3 regions of the Planococcus sp. SE5232 genome follow, and region 1 is predicted to be linked to each of the others. Evidence: predicted binding sites of a transcription regulator. Region 1 holds the regulator's gene; each other region holds the start of a gene.
The links. The regulator LexA, encoded in region 1, represses DNA repair genes until DNA is damaged. The targets are predictions, from matches to a motif close to CGAACATATGTTCG.
Positions count from the first base shown of each region.

Region 2: ACRC6Q_RS05965 (UV damage repair protein UvrX) is a predicted target of LexA. The motif match lies at 5,142-5,155, and genes of this name have one in related genera.
Region 3: ACRC6Q_RS00760 (YolD-like family protein) is a predicted target of LexA. The motif match lies at 6,464-6,477, and genes of this name have one in related genera.

Region 1 is NZ_JBOGCP010000001.1:1,539,315-1,549,566, forward strand. It holds gene ACRC6Q_RS07185 (hypothetical protein) at 40-228, shown strand; gene ACRC6Q_RS07190 (hypothetical protein) at 379-810, shown strand; gene ACRC6Q_RS07195 (hypothetical protein) at 874-1,068, shown strand; gene ACRC6Q_RS07200 (class I SAM-dependent DNA methyltransferase) at 1,166-1,900, shown strand; gene lexA (transcriptional repressor LexA) at 1,970-2,590, opposite strand; gene yneA (cell division suppressor protein YneA) at 2,756-3,073, shown strand; gene ACRC6Q_RS07215 (YneB family resolvase-like protein) at 3,070-3,723, shown strand; gene ACRC6Q_RS07220 (DUF896 domain-containing protein) at 3,782-4,015, shown strand; gene tkt (transketolase) at 4,104-6,107, shown strand; gene ACRC6Q_RS07230 (YneF family protein) at 6,293-6,535, shown strand; gene ACRC6Q_RS07235 (hypothetical protein) at 6,665-6,946, shown strand; gene ACRC6Q_RS07240 (alpha/beta hydrolase) at 6,971-7,951, opposite strand; gene ACRC6Q_RS07245 (hydroxymethylglutaryl-CoA lyase) at 7,964-8,863, opposite strand; gene ACRC6Q_RS07250 (acetyl-CoA C-acetyltransferase) at 8,945-10,129, shown strand; gene ACRC6Q_RS07255 (DUF3886 domain-containing protein) at 10,143-10,252, shown strand, end outside.
Region 2 is NZ_JBOGCP010000001.1:1,280,455-1,290,706, reverse strand. It holds gene ACRC6Q_RS05995 (aldehyde dehydrogenase) at 1-847, opposite strand, end outside; gene ACRC6Q_RS05990 (Gfo/Idh/MocA family protein) at 912-1,835, opposite strand; gene ACRC6Q_RS05985 (hypothetical protein) at 1,952-2,095, shown strand; gene ACRC6Q_RS05980 (thermonuclease family protein) at 2,290-3,021, shown strand; tRNA gene ACRC6Q_RS05975 (tRNA-Val) at 3,150-3,222, shown strand; gene ACRC6Q_RS05970 (YolD-like family protein) at 3,487-3,849, opposite strand; gene ACRC6Q_RS05965 (UV damage repair protein UvrX) at 3,863-5,122, opposite strand; gene ACRC6Q_RS05960 (TRAP transporter permease) at 5,625-7,658, opposite strand; gene ACRC6Q_RS05955 (DUF1850 domain-containing protein) at 7,648-8,172, opposite strand; gene ACRC6Q_RS05950 (TAXI family TRAP transporter solute-binding subunit) at 8,251-9,237, opposite strand; gene ACRC6Q_RS05945 (phosphatidylglycerophosphatase A family protein) at 9,363-9,947, opposite strand; gene ACRC6Q_RS05940 (alpha/beta hydrolase) at 10,052-10,252, shown strand, end outside.
Region 3 is NZ_JBOGCP010000001.1:162,676-172,927, forward strand. It holds gene ACRC6Q_RS00735 (glycoside hydrolase family 1 protein) at 1-160, opposite strand, end outside; gene ACRC6Q_RS00740 (beta-glucoside-specific PTS transporter subunit IIABC) at 767-2,680, shown strand; gene ACRC6Q_RS00745 (glycoside hydrolase family 1 protein) at 2,752-4,233, shown strand; gene ACRC6Q_RS00750 (Cof-type HAD-IIB family hydrolase) at 4,372-5,247, shown strand; gene licT (BglG family transcription antiterminator LicT) at 5,345-6,175, opposite strand; gene ACRC6Q_RS00760 (YolD-like family protein) at 6,665-7,009, shown strand; gene ACRC6Q_RS00765 (murein hydrolase activator EnvC family protein) at 7,091-8,425, opposite strand; gene ACRC6Q_RS00770 (universal stress protein) at 8,824-9,288, opposite strand; gene ACRC6Q_RS00775 (Crp/Fnr family transcriptional regulator) at 9,452-10,174, shown strand.

The DNA.
Region 1 (10,252 bases):
CGGATGAACTGAAGGAAGATTTTGTGGGAGGGGATTAAATTGAGGAAAATTCAAGGACTTTCAAATTTAGTAGACTATTTGGAATCAGTAAATTATCCACTGGCTGCAGAGCAGATTACAGATTTAATGTCGAAAAGAAAGATTCCGCATCGCAAAGCATATCAGGATATTGTGATCTTTAACTTGGAGCACATAGACTGGTGGATTGCTGAGCAGCAGAAACGATGATTTTGTAAGGAATATGCTTAATTGAAAGAAAAGAGCCTTGGGTTTAGTTCTGAAAAGAATTAAAACTGAGGTTTTCTTTTTTTATGGTAACTTTATACACTTTTTTCCGTCTACTGTTATAATAATCTAAAAGCGAAGGAGAATTCGGCTATGCGCTTTCTAATGACAATTATTATCTTTTTAATCTTTTTCTCATTTGCTGGGATCGGTGTCTATGTTGTAGGTCCGGATTTTTCGGCGGATCGCCTGGTTGCTGAAGCGACTGAAGAACTGCGGAATAGTGGCCAAATGGAAAAAATAGTGGAGTATGTAGAAAATGACCCTCAAATGCTTGAGTACATAGAAGAGGCACAAGTTGCTGAACAAAAAAGCGAGACTTTACCGTTCCAGACAACTGGAGATGCCGCAGGGACAGTGATTAAAAAGGTAGGGATAAAAGACTTGGCTAAAATGAAGTCTGGTGTTGAAGATGGCTCGATGTCTGCTGATGAAGTGATCCGAAAACTTGAAGAAGATTTAAATGAAGAAGAACTGCTTGCTCTTAAAGTCATTGTTTATAAGGAATTATATAAACAGCAATAATATTATATGTATGATAGACTGTTTCACGAAGACAAAGTAAATAGCTAGAAGGAGGCCATTGTTATGAAGTCGTTTCAAGTAGAATTTAATTTTGATGAGGGAAATACATTTATTCATAACGTCCAGGCAGTAGATAAAGAGTCGGCATTGAGCAAAATCCCTTCCAATGGTACTTATGAAATTTCTGATACGGAAACGGGTAATATTTATCGCATCACCATCAATTTGGTTAAATATATAAAAGTCAGTGAATTATAGAAGATTTCTTCTCTATGAGCTGCGCGGAAGGTGCTGCTTATGCAGCATCTTTTTTTGAGCTAAAACGTAACTGTAAATCGAATTATGGAGGGATACAATGAAATACGAAGGGTCAAGTGCATACGAAGAAAAAGATTTTTTAGAAAGTTTCCTGCAAAGAAGAAATCGGCTTGAAAGTCCTAACAACAGCATTGAAAAGCCGGTCATCTATGAACTGCTGGGAGCATTCCAAAATAAGCGGGTACTGGATCTGGGGTGCGGAGATGCCTTGTTCGGAAAAGAGCTGCTGGAGTCTGGAGCTCTGCACTATCATGGAGTGGAAGGATCGGAACAAATGTGCAGATTGGCATCAGTAAACTTAAAAGGTTTAGAGGCTCAGATTACAAGATCTAAGATGGAAGCATTCAATTTTCCGGAAAGTCAATATGATCTTGTCGTTTCACGCTTAGTGATGCATTATTTGTCCGAAGTGGACCAATTATTTCAAAACATCTATAAGTCGTTGAAAGACAACGGGAGATTTGTGTTTAGTGTTCAGCATCCGCTGACGACTTCTTCTTTTGAAAGCAAAAAATCTGGTGAAAGAAGAGGCAGTTGGATTGTAGATGAATATTTCGAAGAAGGGGAGCGGCAGGAACCGTGGATCGATAAAATAGTGGTGAAACATCATCGAACCATCGAAAGTTATTTCTCGGCACTTACACGGGCGGGATTTACAGTTACTGGTCTGCAGGAAGGGAAGCCGAAACCTCAGTACTTCGAAGATGAACAGGAGTACATTAGAAGAAAAAGAATTCCTGTAATTTTAGCGTTCAGTTGCATGAAACGGTAAACCGGAAGTCAAGTTTACATAATAAAAATACAAACAAAAACCACCGGGAAATTTCCCGGTGGTTTTTGTTTAATGGATTTGGCGATAAACTCCTACGACTTTACCCAGAATCGAAACTTGATCCACGATGATTGGATCCATCGATGAATTCTCCGGCTGTAGGCGGAAGTAACTCTCTTCGCGGAAGAAACGTTTAACTGTTGCTTCGTCTTCCGCAGTCATCGCGACAACAATATCTCCGTTATTAGCAGTTTGCTGCTGCTTCACAATGACATAATCACCATTTAAAATTCCAGCTTCAATCATACTTTCACCCATGATTTCCAACATGAAGATGTGATCATCTTCTGTGCCATAGCTTTGGGGAAGAGGGAAGTATTCTTCTACATTTTCAATTGCCGTAATCGGGATACCGGCAGTTACCTTACCGATTAACGGGACGTGTAATACAGGACTTTTATCAATAAGCGCTTCATCAGTGCTGATAACTTCAATTGCTCTTGGTTTTGTTGGATCGCGGCGGATCAGGCCTTTGCTTTCAAGACGAGCTAGATGGCCGTGTACGGTCGAACTGGATGCAAGACCGACTGCCTCCCCGATTTCACGCACGGATGGCGGGTAGCCTTTCAAGCGGACTTCTTCTTTTATAAACGACAATATGTCTTCTTGGCGTTTGGATACTTTTTTCAACAGTTTCACCTCATTTGAGTAATACTACTTGATTTCTACCAATAGTATACCAACTCGGGCTGTGAAATGCAAACATAGGTTCGAATTTTATTCTTGACAAAAACACCTGTTCGCATTAATATGAGAACATACATTCCGAACACTCATTCCCAGGAGGCGATTTATTTGACGATCATCCGACAAAATTCTTACTTAATCTTGTTTTTTGCTTTAATTATGGTGTTTACTTTTTATGCGATCCTGTCCCATAATACAAACAGTGCACAAATGAGCCAAGTTGAAATAGAAGAAGGCGACACACTCTGGACATTAGCAGAATCGTTCAGTGGCACTACCCCCCATCACGAATGGATAGAAGAGATTATGAAAGAGAATAACCTTTCAACTTCTAAAATCATCGCCGGGCAATCCCTCAAGATTCCCAGTGATCATTTAAGATTTGCTCCTGATGAGACCAGTAAATTTGCAGGTGATGCTGAATGAAGAAAAACGCATTAATTTATTGCCGTGTCAGCACGACCAAAGATACACAGGAATCTTCCTTAGAGAGACAGGAAGAAGAACTGATGAAGTTTGCGTTTGAACAATCCTATAAAGTAGATGGTGTTTTTACCGATCAGCACAGCGGCTACGAGATGGATCGCGATGGCCTGTTGGAAATGCTGAACAGCATTAAGACTGATAAAGTCGATGCTGTGTTCATACAGGATGAAACACGCCTAGGCCGGGGCCATGCGCGCATCGCGCTATTGCATGTGATGAAAAAGTACGGAGTAGATGTTTATACGTTATCAGATCGTGGTCCGATTTCATTAAACGACATGGATGACATGGTACTTGAAATTCTAGCGATTGTAGAAGAATATCAGCGCAAAATACATAATGCCAAAATCAAACGTGGCATGAAACGCGCTGTAGAAAACGGTTATAAACCAGAGAAGAATCTGAAAGGGAAAGGCAATCCCGACGGGCGGGAACGTCTCGATCTCCCTATTGATCAGATTGTAAGCTTGAAGACCAATGGCCTGACTTTCAGTGAAATCGCTGTTACGTTGCAGGGATTCGGATATCAGGCGAGCAAAGCGACGGTCCATCGCCGTTATAAAGAGTATGAAAAGCTGATGGAAGACTAAACCATTGCAGAAACCTGACTTTTTTTGTACCATATGAAAAGAAGAAAGGTGGATGTCTATGTTATCACCAGACAAATTAAGTCGTATAAACCAATTATCACGCCAGTCGAAAACGACAGGCTTGTCAAAGGAAGAAGCTAAAGAACAATCTTCATTACGTGAGGAATATTTACAGACTTTCCGTAAGACAATGCGTGGCACAATCGAAAATGTAAAAGTGATAGACCCGGAAGGAAATGATGTAACTCCTGAAAAGGTCAAAAATATTCGAGAGAATAAGTATTTGAATTAAATACTTATTCTCTTTTTTATTGTATTCTTTACTATTGTTGACTAAACTAGAAAGGGATTAAATTTTTTGTTTGAGAGAGGATGTTACTATGTCAACCCACGCAGACCAACTTGCAGTGACAACAATTCGTACACTTTCCATCGATGCAATCGAAAAAGCAAATTCTGGCCATCCAGGATTGCCAATGGGCGCAGCTCCAATGGCGTATACATTGTGGACAAAACACATGAACCATAACCCGAAAAACCCGGACTGGTTTAACCGTGACCGTTTTGTGTTATCGGCAGGACATGGTTCCATGCTTCTATACAGCCTTCTTCACTTGAGCGGCTATGGTTTGGAAATGGATGAAATCAAAAATTTCCGCCAATGGGATTCGAAAACACCAGGACATCCTGAATACGGCCACACTACAGGCGTTGAAGCAACGACCGGACCACTCGGCCAAGGAATTGGCATGGCAGTTGGTATGGCGATGGCTGAACGTCACTTAGCAGCTACTTATAATAAAGATGAGATGAACATCGTAGATCACAACACATTCGCTTTGTGCGGTGATGGAGATTTGATGGAAGGCGTGGCGGGAGAAGCCATTTCCCTTGCCGGCCATCTAAAATTAAATAAATTGGTTGTATTGTATGATAGCAACGACATTTCATTGGACGGGCCACTTGGCAAAAGTTTCTCTGAAAACGTTCAAAAGCGTTTTGAATCATATGGATGGAATTACTTGCGCGTAGATGATGGCAATGTATTGGACGACTTGTCCGCAAAAATTGCACAAGCCAAGGAATCTTCAGACAAGCCGACATTGATTGAAGTCAAAACCGTTATCGGTTACGGAGCTCCAAATAAATCCGGTAAAGCGGATGCACACGGCGCACCTCTGGGCGAAGATGAAATGAAATTGGTGAAAGAATATTACGAATGGACATTCGATCAGGATTTCCACGTGCCGGAAGAAGTTTATGAAACTTTTGAACAGGCAACTGAAGAGCTTGGAGCAAAAGCAGAGTCTGAATGGAACGAATTATATTCGCAATATGAATCTGCTCATCCGGAATTAGCAGAACAGTTGCAGATGGCAATCCGTGGCGATCTTCCTGAAAACTTTGATGCCGAGTTCCCAACCTATGAATTTGGTAAAAAACAGGCAACTCGCTCTTCTTCTGGAGACATGATCAATGCCATCGCTAAAACGGTTCCTTCCTTCTTCGGCGGCAGTGCTGACCTTGCTGGTTCAAACAAAACAAACATCAAGGGCGCTGGCGACTTTGACGCTGAACATCCTGAAGGCCGCAATATCTGGTTCGGTGTTCGTGAATTTGCAATGGGTGCTGCGTTAAACGGTATGGCTCTTCACGGCGGACTTCATGTCTTCGGTGGAACGTTCTTCGTCTTCAGTGACTATGTGCGTCCTGCGATCCGTTTGGCTGCATTGATGGGGCTTCCTGTCACTTACGTCTTCACGCATGACAGTGTAGCAGTAGGGGAAGATGGTCCGACTCATGAACCGGTTGAACATTTGGCTTCTCTTCGCGCTATGCCGAACTTAAGCGTGGTTCGTCCTGCAGATGCCAATGAAACAAAAGCTGCATGGCGTTTGGCATTGACAGCTAAAACGACACCGACCTTATTAGTGCTTTCACGTCAGGACTTGCCAATTTTGGAAAACAGTGCTGAACTTGCTGAAGCAGGCGTCGAAAAGGGTGCTTATGTAGTATCGCCTGTTGAAAATCCTCAGGCGATTTTGCTGGCGACCGGCTCTGAAGTAAGCTTGGCTGTAGCTGCACAAAAACAATTGGCTGAAGATGGAATTGAAGTATCCGTTGTCTCGATGCCGTCTTGGGACCGTTTTGAAAAACAGGACAAGGAATATAAGCAATCCGTTATTCCGAAAACTGTCAAGAAACGTCTGGCTATCGAAGTCGGTACTTCATTCGGCTGGGATCGCTACACAGGCGACGAAGGCGACATCTTGGCAATCGACCGTTTCGGTGCAAGTGCACCAGGCGACCGCATTATGGAAGAGTTAGGTTTCACAGTCGATAACGTAGCAAACAAAGTGAAAAACTTGATCAACGAACAATAAAATGGAAGATGGGGGCATCTACTGCTCCCATTTTTTCTTTAAATTCAATAGTGAAAGAAGGAAGAACCTTATAATGCGGGAAGTTTCTCTTTATTATTTTCCTGCTTATGGTCACAATTCTTTTTTTATAGTATAATCCATTGTGGTGCACTACTTATTTACGCAACACGAAGGAGGTAACAAGAATGGATACATGGATCTGGATCGTAATCGTTATCGTGGCTTTACTCGCAGGTGTTGCACTTGGATTCTTTATCGCACGTCGATATATGATGAAATATTTGCAAGATAACCCACCAATCAATGAAGAAATGCTGCGAATCATGATGATGCAAATGGGACAAAAACCGTCTCAGAAGAAAATCAATCAAATGATGTCTCAGATGAATAAAGCCTCAACTAAACCTGGCAAACCAGCTAAAAAATAAAAAGTACTCTTCGGAGTGCTTTTTTTATTTTGTTTTTATTCTACAGTTAAAATCTCTCATAACGGGTATTATGCCAATAAGATTTAGTTTCTTTCCTGCCGTGTGTCAAAAAATAAAGGGGGTTTCAAAATGGCTGAAAATGAAGAGTTGATGTTTTATTTGCCGGTCATTGAAGAAGATGAGAAAGAAGAAGGGAAGTTTCATCTGGAAAGCGCCAATTTTAAAAAAGCTTTCCCTGTTTCGTTGGATAAGATACAAGAGCTAGTGAAAGATATGACTGATTACAATTTGGATACGATCGAGCTTCATGTTACCGGAATTGTGAAAAGCGGACCGGTTACAGAGCTGTTCATCGGGGCTGAAGGCCAAGCAGGGATGAAGCTGGTACTCAACAAAAAGAAGAATCCATAAGAAAAAGCACTCCGCGGAGTGCTTTTATTTATTCTGTGATGGAACAGCATCTGCTGAAATTCGGTGCGTTTCCTGCTGCTTAGGTGTCAGCAGTCCATACTTCGCCAGGAATTCAGCAACGGTCTCTTCGTATTCTTCGGGATTCCGGTTGAAAGACTGGGCATGGGCGCCTTCGTCAAAAAGCTTCAGTTCTTTTGGGCCTTGTTTTAATGCATAAAGTTCCTCACTCATTTTCGGCAGAACAAAATCATCATTGACACTATGGATAAAAAGAACAGGCTTTTGAATGTTCTGCACGGTTTCTCTCGGCGATACTGTAGAAATGGAATAACCATCCCGCATTTTCATGAAAATGCTGGCAAGCCGCAGCGCCAACGTAGTGCGCAAGGGCGTCGTCGTTTTCATGACATGGAGAATCTGTTCATAAATATCAGAATAGGCACAATCGGAGATGTAGAAATCCGCTTTGTCTTCCATACCTGCGTATAATAGGGTGGTCGCAGCTCCCATCGATTCACCGTGAATGCCGTAAAACAGATCCGCTCCAACATGCAGCTTTAAAGCCTGGACCACCGCTTTCAGGTCCATCTTTTCAAAATGGCCGAAACTGGTTGTTTTCCCACCTGAATCGCCGTGGCGCCGATGATCATAGACAACGGAGTTGAAACCCATCCGTTCAAACATCCGGGCGTATTTAAAGGAATTGACTTTGGTTTCAGTGACCCCGTGGCAAATGATGACATAGCGGTTGGTATCATGGGGTTCAAGGAAAATGGCTTTGATTGGATATCCATTTTCAGATTCGATCCATTGCTCGCTTTTTGGAACATTGGCATACCATACTTCGTCATAGCGTTTTGCGGTGGTTTCCCTTTCGAGAATCAGCTGTTCGTCCTTTTTCTTTACATACATCAGCCGATTGCTGGCAATAAATCCTGCAACGGTGGCCAAAGCTGTAAGGACACTGGAAATGATGGCTGAAGTCCAAATCAATCTTTTCTTCATGGCGAAAGCTCCTTATGTCTGGGTTTTGTATAACGTGTACATCCCAGTGGTTACGGGATTCGTCACATGCGGTTCGATTTTTTCGATCGCCTGGCAGAGCATATCCAAATCGATTCCTGTTTGAACATCCATACGGTGGAGCATATTGACGACATCCTCTGTAGCGACATTGCCGGTTGCCCCCGGTGCAAACGGACAGCCCCCTAACCCACCTGCAGAAGCATCAAAACGGGTAACACCCGCCTGCAGCGCTGCAGAGATATTGGCCAATGCCATTCTGCGGGTGTCATGAAAATGGGCGGTCATCAAGATATCCGGAAATGCTTCCACTAGTTTAGCGAATAATTCATAGCTTTCCTTCGGGTTTGCCATGCCGATTGTATCGGCGACACTCAATTCGTCAACTCCCCATTCTACAAACTGGCGGCAAAGTGCCAACGTTGCTTCCGGAGAAACAGCGCCTTCAAACGGGCAGTAAAATGCAGTTGAAATACAGGCACGAACAAAAATATCCTGCTTTTTCAGGTTGATGATCAACGACTTTAACGCCTCCATGCTTTCCTCTGTGGTCTTATTGATATTTTTTTTATTGAAAGTATTGGATACACCAACAAAGACGGCAAGCGATTGCGCGCCCGATTCGAGAGCGGCATTGATTCCGCGTTCGTTTGGCGTGAGAACGAACTGGCGTCCGACTTTTTCTGTCTGGGCGACTATCTCTTTAGCATCTGCCATTTGAGGTACCCATTTTGGCGACACAAAGGACGTTAACTCCATTTCCTGAATTCCGGCTTGCTGCAGAGCAGCTATAAATTGAAGCTTATCTTCGGTTTTTACAAGTTTCCCTTCGTTTTGCAGGCCATCACGCGGACCAACCTCGATAATCGTTGCATTTTTTGGTAAACTGAACATAGTATCCCCCCTGCTTTCTATTGTAGCGAGGGAAGGGATAAAAGAGCAACTACCAGACAATCAAACAAAGGGGAAATGTATATGTCACAGGAAATCGTTATTGTAAGCGCTGTCCGAACAGCGGTAGGGTCGTTTCAGGGGTCTCTTAAAGATGTACCCGCAACCCAATTAGGGGCGATCGTCATCAAAGAGGCGATTGAACGTGCAGGAGTCAAACCGGACCAAGTCTCTGAAGTCATCATGGGGAATGTACTTCAGGCAGGCCTTGGACAAAATCCGGCACGTCAGGCATCGATTCATGCAGGACTTCCAGAAACCGTTCCTTCGATGACCATCAATAAAGTTTGTGGGTCCGGACTGAAATCCATCCAATTGGCGTATCAGGCGATTTACGCTGGAGATGCAGACATCGTTGTTGCAGGCGGAATGGAAAACATGAGCCGAGCACCATATTTAATGGAGAATGCCCGGAGCGGATTCCGCATGGGAGATCAAAAAGTGGTCGACAGCATGCTGGTAGACGGATTGACCTGTGCATTCAACGATTACCATATGGGAGTTACAGCGGAAAATCTATGCGATCGCTACGATATTTCACGTGAAGAACAGGATAAGTTTGCGGCACGTTCGCAAGCCCGTGCCACAGCAGCCGTTGAATCAGGCAGATTTGATGATGAAATTGTGCCGGTTGAAATTCCACAGCGCAAAGGAGACCCAGTCATCTTCAAAGCAGATGAGTATGTTAAGAGTGATTCGAATGAAGAACGTTTAGGGAAGTTGCGTCCAGCTTTCAAAAAAGATGGCAGTGTGACAGCAGGGAATGCTTCAGGCATTAATGACGGAGCAGCGGCAGTCGTTGTCATGTCCAAAGCGAAAGCAGATGAACTCGGGCTGACACCGCTTGCAACAGTCGTGGCAAACGGCAATGCAGGTGTGGATCCGGCTGTCATGGGCATCGGTCCCGTACAAGCCGTCAAGAATGCCTTGAAGAAAGCAGAGATGTCACTCGAAGACATCGAATTGATTGAAGCGAACGAAGCGTTTGCAGCTCAATCGATTGCGGTTGACCGTGAATTAAAGTTCAATCACGATATTTTGAATGTAAACGGCGGAGCCATTGCAATCGGTCATCCAATCGGTGCAAGCGGTACACGTATTTTCGTTACGTTATTGCATGAAATGATCAAACGGGATGCCAAGACGGGTCTTGCAACCCTATGTATCGGCGGCGGCCAGGGAATTGCGACTGTCATCAAACGTCCCTAAGGAGAGAGAACCCATGGCTAAAAGAAAAGAAGAATCCAGCAGTATGCTGTCTGAAGACATTTTGGCAAAATTGAAAGAAACAAAAAAAGAATTGCTGAAAGAAGAACAGAAGCAGGAAGAAGA
Region 2 (10,252 bases), 260 kb from region 1:
TCTTTTGTGCATCTTTGCCATAAAAGTTCTGTATCGTTTTCGTCAATTTTTTCAGGAATTCGTCTTTAACCGATTCATGCACACAAATATAATCCGGTGCCACACAGGTTTGCCCGGTGTTCATCAGTTTTCCCCAAGCAATCCGTTTCGCTGCCAGATCAAGATTTGCAGTCTGGTCCACAATTGCCGGGCTTTTGCCGCCGAGCTCCAAGGTAATCGGTGTTAACCGTTCCGATGCCGCTTTCATGATGACTTTCCCGACATTGACGCTGCCCGTGAAGAAAATATAATCGAATGAAGCGTGGATCAAGGCCGTCACTTCTTCACGCTCGCCTTCAACTACACGAATATAGTAGGAAGGAAACGCTTCTTCAATGATAGTACGGATGACTTTTGCTACGTGAGGCGTCGCTTCAGAAGGTTTGACGACTGCACAATTCCCGCCGATGATGGCACCGATCAAAGGCTCCATCACCAATTGGAAGGGGTAATTGAAAGGCCCGATGATTAAAACAGAGCCATACGGTTCACGGATGACAAAGCTTTTCGCCGGCTGAAGATGAATCGGTGTCTTGACTGGCTCCGGCTTCATCCAGTCTTCCAGGTTTTTCGCCATGCTGCCGATGCTGTCGAGCACAAATCCCACTTCCGTGGCATAGGCTTCAAATTCACTTTTGCCCAAGTCTTTCTTCAAGGCATCAATCACTTCAGTTTTACGGGATTGGATCACCTTTTTTAACCGATGCAATTGCTCAACCCGAAACTCTGTTGATTTAGTGGCACCTGTATAAAAATAATTGCGTTGTTCTTCAATCATCTGTTCCACGTCAGTTGCTGTAAAATTCATTTTCCAACCTCCTTCAAGTTTCTTCATTATACCAATTAAGGCAGGAGATTCAAAAAATGAACACTTATTCAGTCAATAAATGATCAATATAGCGTTGGACGACTAGTCCTTCTTCAAAATTGACCAAAAGGGTCGATTGATTGTTCATTTCCTCAAAAAGCGAAGGGACATCATCGAATTCATTGATCAATTGGCGATCTTCGCCTTTTGCCGATTCATAAAGATCTGACCAGTTCTCTAGCGTCAGAACTCCTCGCTCACCGTAAACCTTGAACTGCAGCAACTCTTTTTGTCCGATGCCGCTGATGCCTGTCACCAGAAAAGGAATCTGGTCGCGGGTAAGCCCATGGGCGATCAATCCGGTTTCACATTTTTCAACTTCTTCCGGATAGCTGATGTGATGGGAGGTAAATGATAAGTCACCGAAAAGCCGGTTCATCAATTGAAAATAATGGGGAAAGACTTCACGGACAAAGCCTCCCTGACTTCTCGACCCGATCCAAGGATTCTGCTGCCACAATCTTGGCCAATCGGGGAAAAAGGTCTGCAGTTCGATCCGGACTATTTTTCCGATGTGGCCGCTCTTGACGCGCTTAGCCATTTCGCGGACTGCCGGTTTATACATCAACGGAAAATGCATAGCCGTTTGGATGCGATTATCCTGCGCAGCAGCTGCCATCATTTCGCCGCCTTCCACATTCTGCGCCAATGGTTTTTCACATAAGATATTGATCCCAGCACTGGCTGCAAGTTCGGCGATTTCGGCATGAAAAGCTGGCGGTGTCGCAATATAGACCCAGTTGATATCCGAATGGAGAACTTCCTCCACTGATTTCGCCATCGGAATTCCGTAGGTTTCGCTGATTTGTGTGAGCCGTTCCGTCTGTTGATCGTATACTGCTCTGATCTCTATATGGCCTTCCTGCTGAATCTGTTTAATGATCCGTTCGCCAACAATTCCCGCTCCAATGATGCCCATTGAAATCATTTAGAATCTCTCCTTTTAAGGCCTTCCGGCTTTTTTTACGCTGTTTGTTTATTAGTGTAACCTTTGGGGGTATAGAATAGTCAAACAATACCACTACCGTCTGAGGAGGAAATATGATGAATAAACAATTGAATTGGTGGGAACCTATTTTCACAGGAGAACTGGAAGTCGGGGTCAATAAAGAAAAGCTTGAAAGCCTTACCGAAGAGTCCATCTTGTATTACGACGAAGCTGCGCAGCAAACGGAGCCAGCACTTTAATTGCTGAAGTCTATAAACGACCATTGCCGCTGCCATACATAAAAACGCCTTCTTCAATTTGGAATTGAGAGAGGCGTTTTACTATGCCGTTTTTTAGGAAGACCGCTTCCGCACAGAGATGCATAACCAGCTGTCTGATTGCCACAAAGCTCACTATTCCATATAATGATGAGGAAACGAAAGCAGGGATCCTTATGAAATTGAAACTTATATTACTGACTCTATTCTTCCTCTCAGGCTGCGGCATGTTGGAGACGACGGACACCGCTGGCACGACCGACCAGATCGATGTGGAAGTGACACAGGTCATTGATGGCGACACCATCAAAATCATCTATGAGGGTGAAGAAGTGACTGTCCGCTATCTGTTGATGGATACACCGGAAACCAATCATCCACGCCTGGGCGAACAGCCTCTCGGCAAAGAAGCCACTGAAGAAAACAAACGGCTGATTGAATCGGGCGATGTATCGATCGAATTCGACGTCGGCGACCGCTTTGACGACTACGACCGCTTGCTGGCCTATATTTATGTGGATGGCGAAAGTGTACAGGAACAGCTGATTGAATCCGGACTTGCCAGAGTCGCCTATGTGTTCCCGCCAAATACCCGCTACCTCGATGACTTCGAGCAAGCGGAACAAATTGCGAGAGACAAGGAAGCAGGCATTTGGCAATACGAAAACTATTCCACTGACCGGGGCTTCAACTCAGATGTCTTCGGACAAGATTCAACCGGAAATAACAGCCCTGCCACTGAAGAGCCGACTCAAGGCGATTGCGCGATCAAAGGCAACATCAACCGCAGCGGCAATAAAATCTATCATATGCCGAGCGATTCCTCCTACGAGCAAACCAATCCGGAAGAATGGTTCTGCACTGAACAAGAAGCACAAGATGCCGGTTTCCGGGGTGTTGGCCAGTAGGACAAAGGCTCTTCATCTAGCTTTTTTCCGCCTGGATGCCTGATGAAATGCAGACCGTATTTTTCTTCTCCAAAAACTATTGACTTTTTCCGTGGACAAGATATACTTATATTTGTCCTGGAAATTGAGATTCCTTAGCTCAGCTGGGAGAGCGCTACCTTGACAGGGTAGAGGTCGCTGGTTCGAGCCCAGTAGGAATCATACGTGTTAAATTGAAAAACCGCGCAGCCTCATTGGCTGCTCGGTTTTTTTGTGCTCCATATTTTTCAATCTGCGGGCAGCGAGCCGAAAAAAACAGCGGACCCATCCTCAAATTAAAAACAATAATAGGACAATCAGTAAAATACCACCATAGAAATAGAATCCATCTTGAAAGCTTATGCTCTCTTCGCCAAAGAAATACAAATTTAACTGCTTCATTTCATCATCCCTTTTTTAAATTTCTCTAAGAAGCGATTCCTACTTTCATTCAACCGTCACAATCGAAACCACTTCATCCATCGGCAGCCTGTGCTTTTCAGCTTGATCTCCGTAAATCAACATACGGCTTCTTGCATCGATGCCTTCAATCGTTCCCCTGTGCTCATAGATTACTCCGTCCTTCCAGCTGTGGATAAGGACTTCGCATTGGCGTTTCAGTGCAATGTCCATCTCCTCCTGGAGCAGCTGCAAGTCGTATTCGTTCAGGTCGGGTTTGGGTACCTTTTCGTCTTTTTCGTACCACTCCCGGATCATTTCGACATGTTCCGGCAGCATTAAAGCTGTCCATTTGATCTTTCCACGGTCTTTGATGTCGCCTACGGTCTTTAAATATTTATTGCGCTTCATCGGACCACTCCCCTTATTCTTTATTGTGTCCGCCAATCAGTTTCGTCCGCGCTATGGCTGTGCCTGCCTGGGTACCCGATATGCCCCGGTAAATCGCCGAATAGCCGTACTTTTTCCGGATGCTGTCCATGGCTGTTCCAAGACTTCTGTTTTCGAACTTCCGTTCATCAAAAAGGCTTAACTGCATGGATGATTCTTCTTCTAGGTTGCTGATGGACAGTGAAATCTGTCGGACGGGTTTGTGCTGGAAATGTTCTCTGAAAATCGCCTGGCAGACCTGATAAATCTTCAAGGTGTCATTTGTCGCTTCTTCAATAGAGCGCGAGCGGGAAAAGCCCCCACCGAAGGCAGTTTTGCTGTATGCGATGCCTAAATGTATCGTCCTCCCTGCACGGCGGGCTTGGCGCGTCCGCATCGCTACGTCTTCGCACATTTCCAGAAGGATTATCATGATGTCTTTTTCTTCTATGTAATCCCGATATAGAATCTGTCCTTTTCCATAACTGACCTGCCCCTCTATCAAGGGAGATCCCAGATCCGATAAATCGATGCCATTCGCGTGCTGATGCAGCTGATTGCCCAGAATCCCGAACCGCTCTTCCAACAGAGAGACATCCGCACTCGCCAGATCCCCCACACAAAAGATGCCCATGCTGTTCAGGGTCTTTTCCGTTCGTGATCCGATGCCCCACATTCTCCGCAGAGGCGCAACAGGCCATAACTTCGCTGCTACATCAGCATATGTCCAATAGGCAAAACCCGTTTCTTTCGCTTCCAGATCCAAAGCCAGCTTCGCCAGCAGCATATTGGGCCCTCCACCGACCGAGGAAGGCAGTTTGAAGTGATCCAGCAACTCCTGTTGAATGCGGCGCATGGTGACTTCAGGCGATCCCCATAACTTTTCAGTGCCTGTAAGTTCAATGAAACTTTCGTCCACGCTATAGATATGAATCGACTCTTTTGGCACATAAGTTCCCAATAACTCAGTGATGGCCATGGACTTCTCCAAATACAGCTTCATTTTCGGTTCAATCAGCAAGATGTCCGGATGGTTGGGGATTTCAAAAAGCCGCGTGCCGGTTTTCACACCAAAACGCTGCTTCATCATCGGTGAAGCAGCTAAAACCACGCTCCCCTTCCGCTCCTGATTCCCGACAATCGCAATACACACTTCCAGTGGATCCAACCCCAGCTCGACCGCAGAAACACTGGCATAAAATCCGCGCATGTCGATGCAGAATATAGAGCGTTCCGGCAGTTCATGTCCTTTCATCATCGCCACCTCCCTAAAGGGAACGTATGTTCTTATTCTATACCACCACTATGACAACAGCAATCCTTTTTGCGAAAATAAAAATTCCGGTCTTTGTTTTATTTAATTCGAAGGGGAACAGAAGCCGCTTTTCCAAGACTTTTCTGCTGTTTTCATTTCAGTCAACCCGGGATGGTTGGCCTTCAGCTTAGACAGAAGAATTGCCGCCTGAATCAACGAATTTTCTAACAACTTTACATTTGGCTGACCGCGTATTATGATAGTCCAAGTAAGAGATTTGACATCCATCGTTCTTATCAGCGCAACGGAAAACAGGACAGCAACTGTTCGCGCCCTGAAGGAATCATTGGGTGCCAAACCCACTGCAAGCTTTAGGAACAAAGTTTGCTTTGAAAAAGTCATCGCCTTCGGGTGATGGCTTTTTTCGTTTTTTTTTATATTTTTTATATGATAAAAAAACACAAAACCGGCCGGGCTAATGCCCGGCCGGTTTTGTGTTCAATTATGCTTCTGCTGTTTTAGCAGGTTTTTTATCGCGTGCCAGCCATTGGATTCCGAACAGAATCACAAATGCGACAGCACCGATTGTATCAGATAGGCCTTCCGGATAAATCAAAGCAAGTCCGGTTGCAAATGTCAGGATACGCTCGATCCAGTTTAGCTTCCGGTACCAATAACCGATCAGTCCCGCTCCGATAGCGATCATACCTGTCAGAGCCGTGATCAATACCCAGACCAGTTCCGGCCAGGTCGTATCGATCATTAGAAGGGCTGGTGACAAAACGAACATATACGGAATGATGAACGCTGCTATCGCCAGTTTAGCCGCGGTGAAACCGGTCCGTATCGGCTCACCACCCGAGATTCCTGAAGCCGCAAATGCTGCTAAAGCAACCGGAGGGGTGATATCGGCGATGATTCCGAAGTAAAATACGAATAAATGGGCAGATAAAGCGACCACAAGCGGCACCGCTGCTCCAACCGGCTCATCTATCATCAACAAAGTGATGATGGCTGGTGCCGCTATCGTTGAGGTAATGACATAGTTGGCGGTTGTCGGTGATCCCATACCCAGGACAATCGCTGCCAGCATCGTGAAGAATAGCGTCAGCAGGATATTTCCGCCTGAAGCGGAAACCAGCCCATTCGCCAAACTTAAACCAAGGCCGGTCTTTACAACGACCCCGACGATGATCCCTGCTGCCGCTGTTGCTGCTGCAACAGCCAGAGCAGTCCGAGCACCGTCAACCAACGCTAAGATGATGTCTTTGAAATTCAAGCGCGTTTCTTTATTGAAGGCACTGACAAAAATCGTCAGCAGAATCCCGTAAAGCGCTGCTTGCATAGTCGGAATACCAATCAATAGGAAGAAGATGATTGCAACAATCGGCAGGAGCAGGTAAATCTTTTTCAAGACTTCCTTGCGGTCCGGCATTTCTTCCGGTGAAAGGCCCTTTAAGCCGATTCGCTTGGCTTCGAAATGGGTCATGATCCAAACGCCTGTGAAATATAAAAGAGCCGGTATTGCAGCTGCTTTGGCAATTTCCCAGTAAGTCACTCCCCCGATAAATTCCACCATCAGGAAGGCTGCTGCCCCCATAATCGGGGGCATCAGCTGACCGCCGGTGGAAGCTGCTGCTTCCACCCCGCCGGCAAATTCTTTTTTATAGCCTAATTTTTTCATCATCGGAATCGTATAAGAACCCGATGTAACAACATTGGCAACAGAACTTCCGGAAATGGTTCCCTGCAGGGCACTTGAGAAAATCGCTACCTTGGCCGGTCCACCCGTTAAATTTCCGGCCAGGGATACAGCCAAGTCGTTAAAGTACTGTCCGACTCCCGTTTTCACCAGGAAGGAACCGAATAACAGGAAGGTGAAAATGAAAGTCGCCGATACGCCGATCGGTGTTCCCAATATTCCATCGGTGGTATAGAACATCAACTGAACGACTGAGTCCAGATCTTGTCCTCTATGACGCAGGAATCCTGGGAAATAAGGACCGAAAAAGGAATAGGCCAAAAACAAACTGGCAATGACCGTAATCGGCATTCCCACTGCACGCCTTGTCGCTTCAAGTGTCAGCAAGATCGCTAAAATACCGACGATCAAGTCCAATTCAGTGACCCGCCCCAGACGGAACACCAAATCGTCATACATGATCGGCCAATAGGCAGCTACGCCGATCGACAACAAGGCCAGGATATAATCGTACCAGGCAACTTTAAGGCGGTTTCCTTTACGTTTTCTGGCAGGAAACAATAGATAGATCAGGGATAAAGCAAATCCTAAGTGAATCGAGCGCTGAATATAGGCGGTGTATTGACCAAAAATTGCCGTATAAAGCTGGAATAGAGCAAATGCCAATAATCCGAAAAAGACCACATGTTTAATGATTCCGCTTAAATCCCGTGTATTGGATTCGGGATCATATCTTTGTAGGATTTCTTTCTGTTTTTCTTCTGAGATGTAGGATTCATCCTCTGGTGGAAGCTTTTGCTGTTCGCGTTCTTCTGGAGGCAACTTATCGCTCATCAAATCTCACTCCTTTTCTTAGTTGAAATAGGGATAAGCGCTCTACCCGAAAAGTATACGACTTACCTCTTTCAAGCGTTTTTTTCAAATCCATTTGACGCCCTTTAGTGCCAAATGACAGTCCTGCATCAACATCCCCTACAAACAGCCGGAATTCAGGAATTTTCTTCGTCATATTCTTGATGAAGTATTTACCGTCTTTTTCGACAAATGTCTCTCCTTCTCCTGCATTTGAAGGCATGCCAATATTAAAATCTTCGTATTCAAGCTCTGTCATCATCAGCTCATTGTTTTCCATTACTTTGTAGCTCTCGATGACTTCCGACAGATGGATTGAATGCGTATACCTGATTTGGAAATACGGACTTTCCACCGGTAGATAAGCCGCTGTTTCTTCAGTCTGATTATCGATAAATACATAATGCTTATGGAAAGGGAAGAATGCGATTAAGGAGCCGATTAAGATGAGGGCAATCAGTAAAGGAAGAAATTTCTGCATCCGGAGAAACTGCATAGACCATTCTCCTCCATCTTCAAAACAAAGAACTGACGGCAGAGCTCACGCTTTACCGTCAGTTAATCGCTCATTCAATTAGTTTACTTCGTCGAAATACTTCTGAGCTCCTGGGTGGATGTCGATTCCGATTCCATCAAGAGCTGTTTCAGCTTTGATAAATTCAGCTTTTGCATGCTGGATTTGATCTGTGTTTTCGTAGATCGCTTTCGTGATGTCGTAGACAAGATCTTCCGAAAGGTCGTTCTGAACCACTAGCATCGCGAGAACAGAGACAGTTGGAACTTCCTCAGTCAAGCCGTAGATGCCGGATGGTACAACGTCATGGGCATAATATGGATATTTCTCGATCAGTTCGTCAGCTTTATCCTGCTCTACAGGGACAATGACAACGTCTGAAGTAGCTCCAAGGCTTTCGACTGCGCCAGTCGGAGTTCCTGCAGTGATGAATGCCGCGTCAATCTGGCCTGATTGCAGACTTTCCTGCGACTCACCGAAGTCAAGGTTCTGTGCATCGATATCTTCCATTGTCATACCATGGATTTCCAATAATTGTTCAGCGTTAATATAAGTCCCGGATCCAGGGGCACCAACAGAGATGCTTTTGCCTGCCAAGTCATCAAAAGAAGCAATACCGGAATTCGCAGTCGTAACCAATTGAATCGTCTCCGGATAAAGTGCACCGATTGCAGAAACGGTATCGATCACTTCGCCTTCGAACATGTTCGATCCTTCAGCAGCATAGAAAGCTGTATCCGTTTGCACGAATGCGATCTGTGCAGCGCCATCGGCAAGTGCCGTCATGTTCGCAGCAGAAGCCTGTGAAACTTCAGCCGTGGTATCCAAACCTGTTTCGTTTTCAATGATCGTCGCCATAGCGCCGCCAAGTGGATAATAAGTTCCTGTCGTTCCGCCTGTCAGGATGCTGAGGAATTCAGGATCAGAAGCCCCGCCTTCGCCTTCTCCTTCGGGTTCTGTAGTAGCTGCATCATCTCCGCAACCTGCCAAAAATACAGATCCTGCAAGAGTTACTGCAGCAAATAAACCAAATTTCTTTTTCAACATAAAGTGACCTCCCTTTTCAATAATAGTATTCCGTGTTCCAACTTCATAATAGCATGTCTTTCTTACTAGTTTCAATGCATTTCAGTAAATACAACCGCTTACAGCGGGAACATTCAGAAAAATAATCAGGTTTCAGCACCTTCTACATGGGTTTCAGGAGCTGTGTCTTCCGGAGCCAGATCTTCAAATGTTCTGCCCTGCTCTTCAAGATCACGTGTCCGGTGGGCAATGCGGGCAGATGCACACGCTGCGACGCTTGCTACTAAATCATCGAGGAATGTGTGGACCTGGCCACCGTATTTTGTATCCAGGTTATGGATAATACCTGTTTTGTTTTTGTCCAAGTGGCCAAATGTGGTCACGGCGATGCTGCCGTATGTTAAAACTGCTCCCAGCCCGATCATTTCATCGACACCGAAGAGCCCTTCATCCGATCCCACGATCTGCTGGAGCGGGCGGGATAATTTCCCTTGCTCTGCCAATTCATCCAATTCAATCCCTACCAGAAGGGCGTGCTGCATTTCGCGTTTACGCAAAACACTTTCAACCGATTCCATGCAATGTTCAATCTTCAGCCCCTCATTGAAAGGCAGCTGCATATCCAAAACAATTTTGGCTATGTCTTCATTGGTGACTCCTCTGCGCTCCAGTGCTTCGTGCGTTGCTTTTGTCACGTCGTCTGAGTGTACTCGAAATCTTCCGCCATCCATATCAAAAACCCCTTCCCTCTATATAATTGGTGTTCTTTTCCCATTATACCTTGTCGATTCATTATGGTACAATTTTCTTACAAAACTCTAGAGGAGGCCTATCAATGACTACTGGAAAGGTAGAAGATTTATCCATCTACAGCAAGGAACTTCAAGAAGACATGCAATTGCTTGTCTATCTTCCTTCCAATTTCTCGCCCTTATATAAATATACGCTGGTCATCGCTTCTGACGGCAAAGACTATTTTCAATTAGGACGAATTCCACGGGTGGTGGATGAGCTATTGGAAAATCAGGAAATTGAA
Region 3 (10,252 bases), 1.4 Mb from region 1:
ATCCCGGTGCAGTGATTAGGTTGAAACGAACTTTTCCACCCGGCATAACGTCTGCAAGGTTCATCCCCTTGCCACCTTCAAGATGAGCACCTTCTAGTTGATTGGCAGCTGTCGCGCCGCCCCATAAAAAGTTTTCGGGAAATTGATATGTCTTCGTCATTTGTAAAACCTCCAATTATGTATAATGGGTGCGTTTTCACGCGGGTAATAAAAAAACCCAAATCACGTAAAGAGACATACTCGTCCCGTACTCTACGTGATTTAGGTTTTGCCTGCATAAGCAGTAACAATCCTATAATAGTTAATTGAATTAACTTTACCATTGCTTTTTTGATTAGGCAAACAATTTACAGAAAACTTTTCCGTTGCCTTTTTTAGTTTAAGAATAGAGAGAAGAAGCTCATTCGAAACTAATAAAACGCCAGTCACACCAAAACTCAAAGTAAGGTTTTGCATGGGTTCTTTGGATCTGAGGTAAGTACCTCGACTTCTTTGACTAGGGGGTGATTCCAGTAGTTTTAAAAATCAGCTGAAATTCCTTTAATTTTTATAAAATTAAAAAAATAAAAATGAAAGCGTTGACATCTAATTTCAGTGCTGATATATTTAACCCATCAACTGCATATCAATCCCTTTAGGGTTGTTACTGGTGAAGCAGGCAAAACCTAAATCATAGAACGGTACAGAGATCTATCTCTGACGTTGTATGATTTAGGTTTTTTTGTTTCCAAAATTAAATTGGTTGAATATCATGGGGGTGGAAAAGATGAAGTATGAGAAGTTGGCAAAAGAGATCATCGAGAATGTTGGGGGCCGGGGGAATATCAATAGTGTGGTGCACTGCATTACCCGGCTTCGCTTTAAGCTGAAAGATGAAAGTAAGGCGAATAAAGAAGTATTGAAGAACATGGATGGTGTGGTAACAGTCATGCAAAGTGGCGGCCAGTATCAGGTAGTTATCGGAAATCATGTGCAAGACGTATACAAAGCAGTTGTTGAAGTAGGCGGCTTTGGAGCTAACGATGCTCCTCCAGAAGAGTCGGGCGATACAAGTCTATTCAACCGACTTATTGATATTATTTCCAGTATTTTTTCACCGATTCTTGGCGTCCTTGCAGCAACCGGGATGATCAAAGGGTTAAATGCACTGTTTGTAGCACTTGGATGGCTTGATACGACATCCGGTACATATCAAATCCTAAACGCAGTCGGTGACTCACTTTTTTACTTCTTCCCTATTTTCCTTGGTTATACAGCAATGAAGAAATTCGGCGGCAGTCCTTTTATCGGGATGGCCATTGGTGCAGCTCTTGTTTATCCAACCCTATCCGGTCTATCGGCAGGCGAACCGCTTTATACACTGTTTAGTGGCACTCTTTTTGAATCACCTGTTCATATTACCTTTTTAGGTATTCCGGTAATCTTAATGAGTTATGCATCATCCGTTATTCCAATTATTATTGCTTCGGCAATTGGTGCTAAAGTAGAAAAAATGTTTAGTAACATCACACCTGACGTCGTAAAAACATTCATTGTTCCATTTGCAACCTTACTTGTAGTAGTGCCGGTTACATTCATGCTGATCGGGCCGATTGCCACTTGGGCAGGACAACTGCTTGGACAATCAACCTTGTTCATCTTCAACTTAAGCCCGATCATTGCCGGTTTGTTCATCGGCGGGCTTTGGCAAGTCTTCGTCATGTTTGGTCTGCACTGGGGCCTTGTACCGATTGCGATCAACAACTTGTCGGTTTATGGAGCGGATCCTATTCTTGCGATGTCATTCGCGGCTTCATTTGCGCAAATTGGGGCTGTTCTTGCAGTTTGGATGAGAATCAAGAATCAAAAGATGAAATCGCTTAGCATTCCAGCATTCATCTCGGGTATTTTCGGTGTTACAGAACCGGCGATTTACGGAATTACGCTTCCGCTGAAAAAACCTTTCATCATAAGTTGTATTGGTGGAGCTGTTGGTGGAGCTATTCTTGCTTTTGGCAATTCAGCATTTTACATGATCGGTGGCCTTGGAATCTTTGGAATCCCGACATTCATTCCTCCTACAGGAGGATTAGGTTTTAGCTTTTGGGCAGTGATGATATCAATTGGGGTTGCCTTTGTTCTTAGTTTTATCCTTACGTACTTATTCGGCATGACTAAAGCAGATACAACAAATGATCCTGCAACAGAAAAAGTAGCTGTTCAAAAAGAAGAAGCATTGCTTGTAGGAGATCAAATCGTAGCAAGCCCTATGGAGGGGCTTATCAAACCACTTTCGGAAATCGGAGATGCCGCATTTTCATCGGGTGCTCTGGGTAAAGGTGTAGCAATCGAGCCGACAGAAGGAAAATTGTTTGCACCGATTTCCGGCATTGTAACCGCTTTGTTTCCAACAAAGCACGCAATCGGCATTACAGCAGACAGCGGTGCGGAAATATTGATCCACATCGGCATGAATACGGTCCAGCTTAACGGCAAGTATTTCACGGCTCTTGTAGAACAAGGTGCTCAGGTGGAAAAAGGCCAGCTGCTGATTGAATTTGATATTGAGGCAATTAAGAAAGCTGGATTTGAAGTGACGACGCCTGTAGTCATCACAGATACTGGAAAATATGCTCAGGTCAACACAACGACAGACAAACAAGTCAAGTGGGGCGAGCCGCTCATTTCACTGGACATCTAACTTCACAAAAATAAGTAGGAAGAAAAACGGAATTCCGTTTTTCTTCCATACATAAAAAAGGAGATAAATTCATGACATCAACTACATTTCCAAAAGGGTTTTTATGGGGCGGTGCAACAGCTGCCAATCAACTAGAAGGCGCATACAATGCAGGAGGAAAAGGGCTGTCGATTTTCGATATGGTTTCATTTGTGCCGAAAGAAGAACGCGGCAACGACATTGAAATGGACGTTAAAAGCGAATCGGAATTGAACGCGTTGCTAGCCGAAACCGAGAAAACCAATTTTCCGAAGCGCCGTGGAATTGATTTTTATAACCGTTACAAAGAAGATATCGCTCTTTTTGCAGAGATGGGCTTTAAAACGTTTCGTTTGTCGATATCCTGGCCGCGTATTTTTCCGAATGGCGATGAGCAAACACCGAATGAAGAAGGATTGGCTTTCTACGATCGCGTGTTTGATGAATTGCAGAAACATGGTATTGAACCATTAGTGACCCTATCGCATTACGAAATGCCGCTTCACCTGGTGCAAAAATACAACGGCTGGACTGACCGTCGCTTAGTAGACTTTTTTGTTCATTACGCTGAAACGGTATTCAACCGCTACAAAGATAAAGTGAAATATTGGCTGACATTCAATGAAATCAATATCTCTATGTTTTCACCATATATCGGCAGCGGAATTTTGGTTGACCGCCTTGAAAACAAGGAACAAGCGGTATATCAAGCGTTGCATCATCAGTTTGTAGCGAGTAGCTTAGCGGTAAAGGCTTGCCACGAAATTATTCCTGGTTCCCAGATCGGCTGTATGCTGGCTCGCATGGAATCCTATCCGGAAACATGCAGCCCGGATGATGTGTTGGCAGCACTGGATGAAGATCAGAAAAACTTATTTTTTACAGATGTTCAAGTACGCGGCTATTACCCAAGTTTCATGAACCGATACTTTAGAGAGAATAATATTCAGATTGAAATGCTTCCAGGCGATAAAGAAATCTTGCTTCAGCATACTGTCGACTTTCTGTCATTCAGCTATTATATGTCAATGGTGGCAAGCGGAAATCCGGATAAAGCAAAAGAGAAAGGAAACTTTTCTCTTGGGATTAAAAATCCTTATTTGGAAGCTTCGGACTGGGGTTGGCAGATTGACCCGAAAGGCTTGCGCATAACGTTAAACAAAATGTATGACCGCTATCAAGTACCGTTATTCATTGTGGAAAATGGCTTAGGGGCATACGATGTTGTGGAAGAAGATGGCTCGATCAACGATGATTACCGCATCGATTACCTTCAGGCCCATATTGAACAAATGGGAGAAGCGATTAAAGATGGTGTTGAACTGATGGGCTATACAAGCTGGGGCTGCATTGATTTGATTTCTGCCAGTACCTCCGAAATGTCCAAGCGCTACGGATTTATTTACGTGGACCAAGACGATTATGGCAACGGTACGCTGGAAAGAAAAAAGAAAAAGTCATTTGATTGGTACAAAAATGTAATCGCTACTAACGGCGAAGAATTGCATCAGAAAAGCTTAGATGAAGTAAAGTAATGAAAAAGTGCCTTACTCAATAGAGTAGGGCACTTTAAACTGGTTGTGAAAAAGTTTCCAGGTAAGGGCAGAAATAAACGAATGCTTTATACTGAATGATAGTACTATGTTTGAATTTAGGATAAGAGGTGGAGAATAATGAAACTGATTGCGATTGATTTAGATGGCACGTTGCTGTCTCCCAAAATGGAAATTACGAAAGAAAATCTTGCAGCAATACGGGAAGCACAGAATCAGGGAAATATAGTGATGATCTGCTCGGGTCGTGCTCCGGAAGATATTCAACAAATCCTTGAAAAATACGATTTGTCGATTCCGTTGGCCGGAAGCAACGGATCCGTTGTGCAAGCCCAAGGCCGTGTTCTGCAAAGTGTATCTATGAACAGAGAAGATATCATCAAGACGGCAGAGAAGCTGGATGAGGATCAGTTTCCATATCGAATCTACACCAATTACGGTATTTATCTACCTGCAGACTGGTCAGAACGAGTAGAACTTGCGATGAAACAGGAACAGATCAAAGTCGAAGGCCTTTCAGATGAAATTTATCAAAAAATTACAGAACAGCCGCAAAAATCAAGTCTCATTAATTTCTTCGAGCATTATAGCGAGTTGTTTAACAGAAGAGATTTAACCATCCAAAAATTCTTTGTACTGACTTTAAACAGCAGCAGTAAAACAGCGTTATCCGGCTATTTGGAGGGCATCTCTACTATCGGCATCACTTCTTCGAGCCCTTTGAATATCGAAGTGATGGATCAGCATGGAAATAAAGGGAGCGCTCTGAAAAGAGTAGCTGAACACTACAACATTCCTTTACACGATACCGTGGCTATTGGAGATAACTTTAATGATATTCCGATGCTTGAAGTGGCTGGACTTTCAGTTGCGATGGGAAATGCAGAGCCTCAAGTGAAAGAGGTTTGTGATGTTGTTACACATTCAAACAATGAAAATGGCGTGGCCTATGCCATAAATAATTATGTATTAACTACTGTACAAGCCAAACTGTAAAACGATTAAAATAAAAGAAAAGATGCCTGATGGGGCATCTTTTTTTTGTTATATAGAGGAACGTCTTTCAGCGAAGCGCTGTTGCTTACGGGTTTATTCATCTTTTGACAACACGTTCAATGTGAATCGTCAAGTAAAGCATTTCTTCGTTGGTCAATTCATGGCCATATTCTTTTTTAATGTATTCCTTAATTCTATTGGTGCATTTTGCTGCGTCTGGGTGCTTTTGCTTAACCAGAGTATACAAATCATCATCCGTACCTTCATAATGTGTGCCTTTAAAAATGCGTTGGGCGAAAAATTTCAAATGGGTGATAAAGCGCATATAATTTAAGGAATCTTCTTCGAACTCCACTTTAAAATGGTATTTGACGATTGTAATGATTTGGTGGATGAATTTTGTGATATTTAACGTATTTGACACATCTTCATTCATTTCTGCATTAATTAAATGGATTGCGATAAAACCTGCCTCATCTTCAGATAACGAGACATTGAACTTTTCATTTATATGTTCGACTGCTTTCATGCCAACCAAAAACTCTTCCTTATAAAGCTGTTTTACTTCCCATAACAAAGCATTCTTTATCTCAATGCCGTCCCGAAACCGCTCCATCGCAAAATTGATATGATCCGTTAAGGAAACATAGATATTTTCATTTAATTTCTTGCCCAGTTTATTTTTTGCATATGTAATGATTTCTTCAACTGCAACCATGTGATCCACAGGCACTTCCCGAAGAAGCATCTTGAAATTATCGGAAGTTTCTTTATTTTTCAACGCAAACACTTTTTGGATTTTTTGCTGATCGACCTCTTGGCCGGGTTTTTTCTGATAAGCCAGGCCAGTACCCATTATAACCAGTTCCGAACCGTCTGACTGCAGCACACTAATTACATTATTATTAATAACCTTAGCAATTTTCATGGCTTCTCCTCAGTTCTTTTGCTATCCAATATAAATAACCTAAGCCATACTAAAAGCAGATAAAATCACAAAGATTTCACCCTTTTAGCGACTTAGGTTTTGCCTGCTCAACCAGTAACAATCCTAATTTTCAATCTATTCATTCGGTTAATTTAGTATATCTTTGTCTTCTTGCATTGTCAACGCTTTCAAAAGGCGCGTTTCTATAAAAAAGGTGAAAATTTTAAAAGCTTAGCATCTATAATTCTTAATAGTTAAAATACCTGGAGTGGACAACAGTTCCTTCTACGAATAAATTTTAGTCAGCAGTAAAAAGAGGTGATGTTGCACCCTAGTAGTTAGCATTTCACCTATTTATCGGAAGGAAATAAGCTCTTCTCTTCATTTATGGTTCTACTTCAAAATAAAAATTTTTTCGAAATAACACAATCACTGCTTTTAATTGGTACAATAAGAACAAATGTTCTTTTTTTGAAAGGAGTGGAGAATATGGAGGAGAAAAGCAGTACCGGCAAAAGATATGTAAGAAGGCAAACGCGATGGGAGGGACTGTTCGTATCGGAGCATGCTTGGGATTCCACAGCTGACTTTATTAATGATCCGCAGCCAATGCTCAGTGCTGATGAGCAAGGGGCCATCCTTGATATGCTGATAGTAGCTTGTGAGCGTAAGTGCACTGTGTTTATCCAATCATGGCAAGAACGCCATTTCCACTACTGCCGTTGCACGATCCGAAAACTGGATCAGGAGAAATGGGCCATCACCTATGAAGATTCGTTCGGTGAACGGCAACTTGCAATCGGTATGATCACTTCAATCCATATGCTTGACTGAGCAAAGTTTTACAGGAAAGTTGACTGGGTTCAGCATATAAAAAAAACCGGCATCTCTTAAGAGAAACCGGTTTTTCCTATATTAGCGTACGTAAGGAGCAGGGTTGACGGCATTCGAGCGTGCGCCGTTCCACGGTCCTACATGAATTTCAAAGTGAAGATGCGTGCCTGTTGAACGGCCGGTGTTGCCCATGCCGCCTACTTGCTGGCCTTGTCCGACTGACTGTCCAACCGATACATTGATCGAGTTCATATGAGCATATACAGTAGCGTGAGTCTGGCCGTTGATGGAATGCGTAAGAACAACCACATTTCCATATCCGCCCATGTTGCCGGCGTACGAAACAATTCCGCTCGCTGCAGCAACAATCGGTGTACCCGGTGAATTGGCAATATCCATTCCAAGATGTGATTCTGCTCCGGCTCCGATATCACGGCCGCCGAATCCAGAAGTGAAACGTCCAGTTGATGGCAAGATGAATGTTGAGCTGCCGGCATTGGAAGAAACAGAAGCTTGTGTAACGGTTGCTGCAGGTGCCGCTGAAGCTGCAGATGCGGCTGCTTGGCGCTGAGCTTCCGCTTTACGTGCAGCTGCTTCTTTAGCTAGGCGTTCTTGTTCTGCTTTTCTGGCGATTTCTGCCAGGCGTGCTTGTTCTGCGCCAATTTTCTTGGCGAGATCTGAGCTGATATTCATCGCTTTATTATGTTCCGCTTCAAGAGCTGATTTCTCTTTAGCCAATCGTCCCTGTTCGGCTTTTAGATCTTTTTCAAGTTGTGCCTGTTTATTCTTTTGAGCATCCAGTGAATTCTTCAAGTCGACCAATTCCGCTTTTTTAGCTTCCTGTTCAGCCAACTTCGTTTCCACTTCTGCTTTTTGTTCAGCCAGCAATTTTTTATCTGCAGCTTGTTCACGCATAATTTCACGGTCTGCTTCGATCAAGATGTTAACTGCTGAGAAACGGTCAATGAAATCAACAAAGCTGTTTGCTCCAAGAAGTACATCTATGTAATCTACTGAGCCGCCACTTAATTGGATGGCACGAGCTCGTTCTTTCAGAAGCTCTTCACGCTCCGCAATTTTTCTTTCCAATTCTTCAATGGACTTTCTCAACTCGTCAATTTCGACTTTCGTTTGGTCGATCTCGGCTTGAGCCACGTCAATTTTGGTTTGTGTTTCGATGATTTGGTTATCCAATTCGCGGATTTTTGCGATGATTTTTTCGAGTGTGGTTTGATTTTGGGAGATTTCACTTGTTTTTTGTTGAATCCCTGAGTTCAATTCACTTTGTTTCTGTTGAACCTCTTGTTGCTTCTTTTCTAAATCACTTAGTTTATCTGCATTTGCAGTCGGCATGAACATCGTTAAAGCCAGTACTGCTGATAATGCAATCATCATAATTTTTGATAATGAATTCAAACTCTCGCGCCCCTTTCATTTTCCGTGGCTATCTATAAGTTATACTGATAAATTTTTTACATAATCGATAATTTCCTTGGCATTTGAGTGGCCATAGGAAAAATCCAGCAGACCCATTGTACCACCGCATAAACCTGTTTATTATTACAGTTTCTTATCAATTAGAAGGCGAACATGACAAAATGTCAGAATATAAGGTTGAATCTGCTGGTTTATAGCATTAATATGATTTTTTAGTGAAATAACGTTATATTGAAAACGAGGACTTGATATTTATCTGACTATTTACATGATTTATTGCTTCTAGGATAAAAGACGAAGATAGGATAGGACGAGAGAAGATGTAAAAGGGCAAAAAAAAAGCCTTCCCCGGAATTTAGTTTGGGAAGGACTTTCGATTATTCTTCTGCTAATACGTCAGCTTGTTCTCTGCGAACGACCAGTACATCACATTTGGCAGAACGGACAATCCGTTCAGAAACGCTGCCCATGATAAACCGTTCAGCGGCATTCAATCCAGTAGCGCCGCAAACGATGACATCGATGTTCAATTTAGGTGCCAGTTCTTTAGGAATGGCGACTTTAGGGACTCCGTATTCAATAATGACATTTACATCCTTTACGCCGGCAGCCAATGCTTCTTCTTTATATTTGGCCAGCAGCTCCTGGGATGTTTTTTTCGTGCGGTCTGCAATTGTCCGATCGTAAGCCTCGATGGAACCGAATGAACGGTTATCGATAATGTGGGCCAGATGCAAGGTGGCATTGTTCCGGGCTGCAGCTGCAGCACCTTTCTTAAATGCCAATTCTGCTTCTTTGGAACCGTCTACTGCTACTAAAATATTGGAATATTTTAAAGTCATTCAGCATTCCTCCTCGTCTCTATACTAGGAACTTCGCTGTCGCCATCGGGAGTTCCTTCTTATCTGTCACATTCTTTTGAAAAAGGGTGTCGAAGTCATGAACTTTTGCACGGATAAAAGGAAATTCATGTTAAAATAAATGAAATAGAAGAGTGCGGAAGACATGTTGAAAGGTGGCTATAAAGTGAAGACCGGTGCAGTAAACACGAATGGCCTGACAGGGATGGAAGAATTGCTGTCAATACGCCATCAAACCAAAGAATTGAAAAAGGATAGTTACTTGTTCCATGAGGGAGATGCCATCAGCGGGGTATTCATCATTCGCTCCGGGAAAATACGGATTGAAAAAGTGACACCGAACGGTCGGGAGCTTACGCTGAAAATCTGCGGTCCGGGACAGCTTGTTGGAGAAGTGACAATTTTTTCTGAAGCACCTAAATACATGCTGGATGCCCGTGCGATTGAAGACACGGTATGCCTTCATATTTCAATAAATGATCTGGAAGAAGCCTTGCTGTCGAATGCGCGGCTGTCCATCGCCTTTATGAAATGGATGGGAATCGATCAGCAGAAAACTCAGACGAAATTCCGGGATTTGCTGCTGCACGGTAAAAAAGGAGCGCTGTATTCGACCTTAATCAGACTTTCCAACAGTTATGGGGTTGTAACAGAAAAAGGGACGCTGATCGACCTGGTCCTGACTAACCAGGACCTGGCGAATTTCTGTGGAATGACCAGGGAAGTGGTCAACCGCATGCTGAATGATTTGAAAAAGAATGGCATAGTGAGTTTACTTGAAGGGAAAATCCTTATTCACGATATGAGCCATTTAAAGACAGAAACAAATTGTGAAAACTGTCCCATTTATTTATGTAAAATTGATTAATAGGAGAGCTTGCCCATGTGGCGAGCTCTTTTTTTGTCTAAAATTTGTCAATCTATTAAAAATGAGGTTCAAGTGTGA